DNA from 2 places in the Allobosea sp. 124 genome. Region 2 is predicted to be linked to the other one. Evidence: predicted binding sites of a transcription regulator. Region 2 holds the regulator's gene; the other holds the start of a gene.
What was found. Region 2 encodes PhoB, which activates phosphate uptake and scavenging genes when phosphate is short. Its sites were predicted from a motif close to TGTCATNNANCTGTCAT; they were not measured.

Region 1: C8D03_RS21680 (RNA degradosome polyphosphate kinase) is a predicted target of PhoB. The motif match lies at 1,942-1,958, and genes of this name have one in related genera.

Annotation. Positions count from the first base shown of each region.
Region 1 covers NZ_PZZM01000001.1:4,574,126-4,577,533, reverse strand. Annotated here, with positions in the region: gene C8D03_RS21680 (RNA degradosome polyphosphate kinase) at 1-1,871, opposite strand, end outside; gene C8D03_RS21675 (acyl-CoA desaturase) at 2,143-3,393, shown strand; gene C8D03_RS21670 (P-loop NTPase family protein) at 3,400-3,408, opposite strand, start outside.
Region 2 covers NZ_PZZM01000001.1:1,261,374-1,264,781, reverse strand. Annotated here, with positions in the region: gene pstB (phosphate ABC transporter ATP-binding protein PstB) at 1-28, shown strand, start outside; gene phoU (phosphate signaling complex protein PhoU) at 60-779, shown strand; gene phoB (phosphate regulon transcriptional regulator PhoB) at 938-1,636, shown strand; gene C8D03_RS06000 (YnfA family protein) at 1,774-2,094, opposite strand; gene C8D03_RS05995 (TIGR03862 family flavoprotein) at 2,293-3,408, shown strand, end outside.

The DNA.
Region 1 (3,408 bases), 3.3 Mb from region 2:
GAAGGCATGCCATGTCCGGCGCCGAAGGCATAGACCCGCGTATGCTCCAGGAAGCGGCCGATGATCGATTTGACCCGGATGTTCTCCGACAGCCCCGGAATGCCCGGACGCAGGCAGCAGATGCCGCGCACCACGAAATCGATCTCGACGCCGGCCTGGCTCGCATCATAGAGCGCGTCGATGATCTCGGGATCGACCAGCGAATTGCACTTGCCCCAGATCGCGCCCTTGCGGCCGGCCTTCACATTCGCGACCTCCTCGGCGATGTCGTCTAGCAGGCGCTGCTTGAGCCCCACCGGCGAGACCGACATCTTCTCCAGCTCGGCCGGTTCGGCATAGCCGGTGATGAAGTTGAAGACGCGCGCGACATCCTGCGACATCACCGGATCGGCGGTGAAGAACGAGACGTCGGTATAGATGCGCGCCGTGATCGGATGGTAGTTGCCGGTCGCGATATGGCAGTAGCTGACGAGCTGCCCGGCTTCCCGCCGCACCACCAGCGAGAGCTTGGCGTGGGTCTTCAGCTCGATGAAGCCGTAGACCACCTGGACGCCGGCGCGCTCCATCTCCTTGGCCCAGCGGATATTGGCTTCCTCGTCGAACCGCGCCTTGAGCTCGACCAGCGCCGTCACCGACTTGCCGGCCTCGGCCGCCTCCGTCAGCGCCTTGACGATCGGCGAGTTCGAGGAGGTGCGGTAGAGCGTCTGCTTGATCGCGACGACGTTGGGGTCGCGTGCCGCCTGCTGCAGGAACTGCACGACGACGTCGAAGCTCTCATAGGGGTGGTGGACGAGCAGGTCCTTCTGGCGGATCGCGGCGAAACAATCGCCGCCATGCTCGCGGATGCGCTCGGGGAAGCGGGCGTTGTAGGGCTTGAACTTGAGGTCAGGCCGGTCGACCCCGACGAGCTGGGCGAGTTCGCTGAGGCCGATCATGCCGTCGATGGCGACGACCTCGTCCTCGTCCACCTTGAGCTCGCGCACGATCAGCTTGCGCAGATGGGGCGGCATGCCCCGGCTGATCTCGAGGCGGATGACGACGCCGAGCCGACGCAGCTTCAACATCGTCTCGAAGACGCGCACCAGATCCTCCGCCTCCTCCTCGATGTCGAGATCGGTGTCGCGGATGACGCGGAAGGAGCCGGTGCCCTTGACGTCGTAGCCCGGGAATAGCTTGCCGATGAACAGCGAGACCGCATCCTCGAGCGTGATGAAGCGGCGCAGCCCCTCGCGCGCCAGGTCCGGCAGCTCGATGAAGCGGTCCATCTTGATCGGCACGCGGATCAGCGCATCGAGCTGGCGGCCGTCGCTCACCCGCTCCAGCGCCAGCGCAAGCGTGAAGCCGAGATTGGGGATGAACGGAAACGGATGCGCCGGGTCGATCGCCAGCGGCGTCAGCACCGGGAAGATGTAGTTGAGGAAATAATCCTCGAGCCAGACCCGCTCCTGCGGACCGATGTCTCCGGGGCCAAGCAGATGGATGCGGTTTTCGTGCAGGTCGCGCTTGAGCTCGACCCAGCGCGCCTGCTGGTCGTCGGTCAGCGCCGCGACCGCCTTGCCGAGCTTGACGAGCTGCTCAGCCGGGGTCAGCCCGTCCTGGCTAGGCGTGACGACGCCGGCCTTGAGCTGTTCGCGCAAGCCCGAGACGCGCACCATGAAGAACTCGTCGAGATTGGCCGCCGAAATCGACAGGAAGCGCAGCTGCTCCAGCAGCGGATGATGGCGGTTGGAGGCCTCCTCCATCACGCGGCGGTTGAACTGCAGCCAGGACAGCTCGCGATTCATGAAGCGCGCCGGCGAATCCCGCAGCGAGGCGGCCTCGGCGGCGGGAACGGCTTCCGAGGCTTCGATGACGCCGGGTTTCGTGTTCATGCCCTTGGCTCTTGTTACGGTCGCTGCTTTCGCCACATTGGTCTCCTCGCCGGTCTTGAGCCATCCTAGCGTGACGTTTCGATGACACGCGAGACCATTTGCGGCCATGTCATTTGCGGCCGAATCATTTGCCACCATACGCCTTGGCGGTCGCTTGCCTGCGTCGAGCGGTCCCCTTGCACGGGCTGCTGCGGTCCTGTTTCGTATGCGTAGCGGGAGAGCCCTCCCCGGCGGCTGCAATGGCCGCCATCCCGATCCGACAGAGGCCGTCTTGAGCAGCACGCCCCACCATGACGAAGGCGACATCGTCTATCCGTCCGCGATCCCCTTCGTTCTCGCGCATATCGCCTGTTTCGGCGCCATCTGGAGCGGCGTGACCGCAAGCTCCGTCTGGCTCGCCATCGGCCTGTACTGGCTGCGCATGTTCGCGGTGACCGGCGGCTATCACCGCTATTTCTCGCATCGCACCTACAAGACCAGCCGGCTCGGCCAGTTCCTGCTCGCCGTGCTGGCGCAGTCGACAGCGCAGAAGAGCGTGTTCTGGTGGGCTTCGAAGCACCGCCATCACCACCGCTATTCCGACACCGAGCATGACGTGCATTCGCCAGTGCAGAACTCCTTCGCCTATTCCCATGTCGGCTGGATCTTCAGCCGCGACCATCATGTCTTCGACGATTCGAGCATCCAGGACCTGACGAAATTCCCGGAGCTGCGCTGGCTGCATCGCTTCGAGATCGCGCCTGCGATCCTGCTCGCCTTGATCTGCTTTGCGATCGATGGCTGGGCCGGCCTGTTCGTCGGCTTCTTCTGGTCGACGGTCGCGGTCTACCACGCGACGTTCTGCATCAACTCGCTCGCCCATGTGCATGGCGACAAGGACTATGTCACCGGCGACGAGAGCCGCAACAACTGGTGGCTGGCGATCATCACCATGGGCGAAGGCTGGCACAACAACCACCACGCCTATCAGTACAGCGTCCGCCAGGGCTTCCGCTGGTGGCAGATCGACCCGACCTACTACATCATCGTCGGGCTTTCGAAGCTCCGCCTCGTCTGGGACCTGAAGCAGCCGCCGCAGGCCGTGATCGAACGCTCGCAGGCCCTGCCGCCGCGCGTCATCGAGCGCTCGGCCGAGCGGCTCGCGGCTTCCGTCCCGCTCGACCGGGTGGTGGCGGCCTTCCGCGAGGCCTATGCCGCCACGCCCTCGCTGCCGGAGCTCCACCTGCCGACCCTGACCGCAGCCGAGCTGCGCGCGGCGCTGGCCGAACTCCAGAACCGCGCCAGCGACGGGCTGGCCGCGCTTCAGCAGCAGGCCCATGACGTGCTGGCGCATTGGGATGCATCGAGCTGGCATCTGCCGGTCCTGCCCAGCCGCGAGCAGTTGAGCGAGAAGGCCGCCGCGATGTTCGTGAAGACGCCTTCGCTCGACGCGATCGCAGCGCGTGCCCACGAGCTTCTGGTCGAGGCGATGCATGCCCGCCTGGTGGCGCTGCCGGTCGAGGCTTCGCCCGGCCCGCGCTGAGCGGGCCTACTCCTC
Region 2 (3,408 bases):
GGACTACGTCACCGGCCGCTTCGGCTGAACCGCACGCGCTGCACAGGGATAAAACGTCGATGACCGAACATATCGTCCGTTCCTACGATGCCGAGCTCGAGGGCTTGCGCCGCAGCCTTGCCGAGATGGGTGGCATGTCCGAGCGCATGCTCGGCGACTCCACCGTGGCGCTCGTCCGCCGCGACACCACGCTCGCCCAGAAGGTGATCTCGGCCGACCAGCGCCTCGACAACCTGCAGCGCGATGTCGAGGAACGCGCCGTGCTGACCATCGCGCGGCGCCAGCCTCTCGCCAACGACCTGCGCGAGCTGATCTCGGCGATCCGCATCGCCGCGGACATCGAGCGCGTCGGCGACCTCGCCAAGAACATCGCCAAGCGGGCCGTCGCGATCTCCGGCCAGTTTTCGCCGCCGCACCGCGCCGTGGTCGGGCTGGAGCATATGAGCCGGCTCGTCCAGGCCCAGCTCAAGGACGTGCTCGACGCCTATGCGGCCAACAACGAGCAGAAGGCGCTCGAGGTCTGGCATCGCGATGGCGAGATCGACGCGCTCTACACCTCGCTGTTCCGCGAACTCCTGACCTATATGATGGAAGACCCGCGCAACATCACCTTCTGCACGCATCTGCTGTTCTGCGCCAAGAATGTCGAGCGCATCGGCGACCACACCACCAACATCGCCGAGACGATCCATTATCTCGTCACTGGCGAGTCGCTCGACCTGAACCGACCCAAGCTCGACACCACCGACATCAGCGTCGAGGCGGTGACGGGAAACTGAGATAATTTGACTGCGCTGAGGTCTCCCGCGTCATGGTCGGGCTTGTCCCGACCATCCATGTCTTCGCTGCTCGAATGCGGTGTTCAAGATGTGGCTGCTCGCCACGAGGGCGGGCATGACGGTGTGCATCGGCCCAGAGACCGAAATGGAACCGCGCCATGCCCGCCCGCATCCTGATCGTCGAGGACGAGGAGCCGCTGACCCTGCTGCTGCGCTATAATCTCGAGGCCGAGGGCTTCGAGGTCGACAGCGTTGCGCGCGGCGACGACGCCGAGTTGCACCTGCGTGACAACACGCCCGATCTGGTGCTGCTCGACTGGATGCTGCCCGGTCTGTCCGGCATCGAGCTCTGCCGGCGTCTGCGGGCGCGGCGTGACACCGAGCGGGTGCCGATCATCATGCTGACCGCGCGCGGCGAGGAGACCGAGCGCGTGCGCGGCCTCGCCACCGGCGCCGACGACTATGTCGTCAAGCCGTTCTCGCTGCCGGAGCTGATCGCGCGCATCCAGGCGCTGCTGCGCCGGGCCAAGCCCGGCCATGTCGCCGGGCTGCTGACGGCGGGCGATCTCGAACTGGACCGGACGACGCGCCGTGTCCGCCGTTCGGGCCAGGAGCTGCATCTCGGGCCGACCGAGTTCCGTTTGCTCGAATTCCTGATGCAGGCGCCGGGCCGGGTCTATTCCCGCGCCCAGCTGCTCGACGCCGTCTGGGGCCGCGACGTCTATATCGACGAGCGCACCGTCGACGTCCATGTCGGTCGCCTGCGCAAGGCGATCACGCCGGGCGATGCCAAGGACCCGCTGCGCACGGTGCGGGGCGCCGGCTACGCCTTCGACGAGACCTTTGCGCGGGCCTGAACGCGGCCTTTTCCGTCATGCCCGGGCCTGCCCCGAGCATCTCTCCCCCAAGCCTCTCTCTCCCACAAGCCTCTCTCCCACAAGCCTCGCTCCGCGAAAATTCTCGGGTCTGCGCTTCGCCCGGGAAGGACGCTCGTTCACCGCGGCGCTGCGATGATGATCGCTGCGCCGGCGAGGCAGACCAGCCCGCCCGCAATGTCCCAGCGATCGGGCCGGAAACCCTCCACCGCCCAGAGCCAGGCGAGCGACGCGGCGATATAGACCCCGCCATAGGCCGCGAAGGCGCGCCCCGCCGCATCGCTCTCGACCAGCGTCAGCAGCCAGGCGAAGAGCGCGAGGCAGGCCAGCCCTGGCAGCAGCCACCAGACCGGCTTGCCCAGCCGCATCCAGCCCCAGAATGCGAAGCAGCCGGCGATCTCGAAGACGGCGGCGCCAAGATAGGCGGCCATGGTCGGCATGATGGCTCCGATTGTTCTTCCCGGCAGGGTGCGGCAGGTCTAAGCCATGACGCAGTTTTGTTGAACCGCGCGGTCATCCCGGCCGAAGCGCAGCGCAGAGCCGGGATCCATTCCTGACGCTTGCCCGGAAACGCGCTGGCATGCCAGGGCCTTGCCGCTGTCATCCGGGACGATGCGCGATCTCGATGGGTCAATCGCATGTCTGACATCGCCATCATCGGCGCAGGCCCGGCCGGGCTGATCGCGGCGGAGCGGCTCGCGCAGGCGGGCCACCGCGTCACCCTCCACGAGCGGATGGCCTCGCCCGCCCGGAAATTCCTGCTCGCCGGGCGGGGCGGGCTGAACCTGACTCATTCCGAGCCGCTCGACGCCTTTCTCGGTCGCTACGGCGCGGCACGCGACTGGCTCGAACCGGCGATTCGCACCTTCCCGCCGCAGGCGCTGCGCGATTGGGCCGACGGGCTCGGCGCGGAGAGCTTCGTCGGCTCGAGCGGTCGCGTCTTCCCCAGGGCGATGAAGGCCTCGCCGCTGCTGCGGGCCTGGCTCCGGCGGCTGGACGGGCTCGGCGTCCGGCTCGAGGCCGGGCGACGCTGGACCGGCTGGGCGCAGGACGGCGCCCTGAGCTTCGAGGGGCGCGACGGTGCCTTCACCGCCACACCCGATGCGACGCTGCTTGCGCTCGGCGGGGCAAGCTGGCCGCGGCTGGGCTCCGATGGCGGCTGGGTTCCGCTGCTGGCGGAGAAAGGCGTCGCCATCGCACCGCTGCGGCCGGCGAATGGCGGCTTCGCGGTCGACTGGTCTGCAACGCTGCGCGAGCGTTTCGCCGGCGCGCCGCTGAAGCGCATCGTCATCCGCTTCGCCGGCCGCGAGGTTGCGGGTGAGGCGATGCTGGATCCCCATGGCATCGAGGGCGGCGCGATCTATGCCCTGTCTGGACCGCTGCGCGGGGCGATCGACCGCGACGGCTCTGCTGCGATCGCGATTGATCTCCGTCCCGATCTCGACCTCGCGCGGCTGACGGAGAAGCTGGCTAAGCGCCGCAAGGGCGAGACGCTGAGCAACCATCTGCGCAAGGCGGCTGGTCTCTCGGCGGCGGCCGTCGCCGTGCTGCGCGACGCTGCCGGCGGCAGGCTGGACGAAGCGCCGGCCGCGCTGGCGGCGGCGATCAAGGCGACGCCATTGCGGCTGCTCGGCCCGATGCCGATAGCCCGCGCCATATCGAGCGCCGGCGGCATCGAGGCCGCCGGGATCGACCCGCATTTCATGCTGAAGCGCCTGCCGGGCGTCTTCGCCGCCGGCGAGATGCTGGATTGG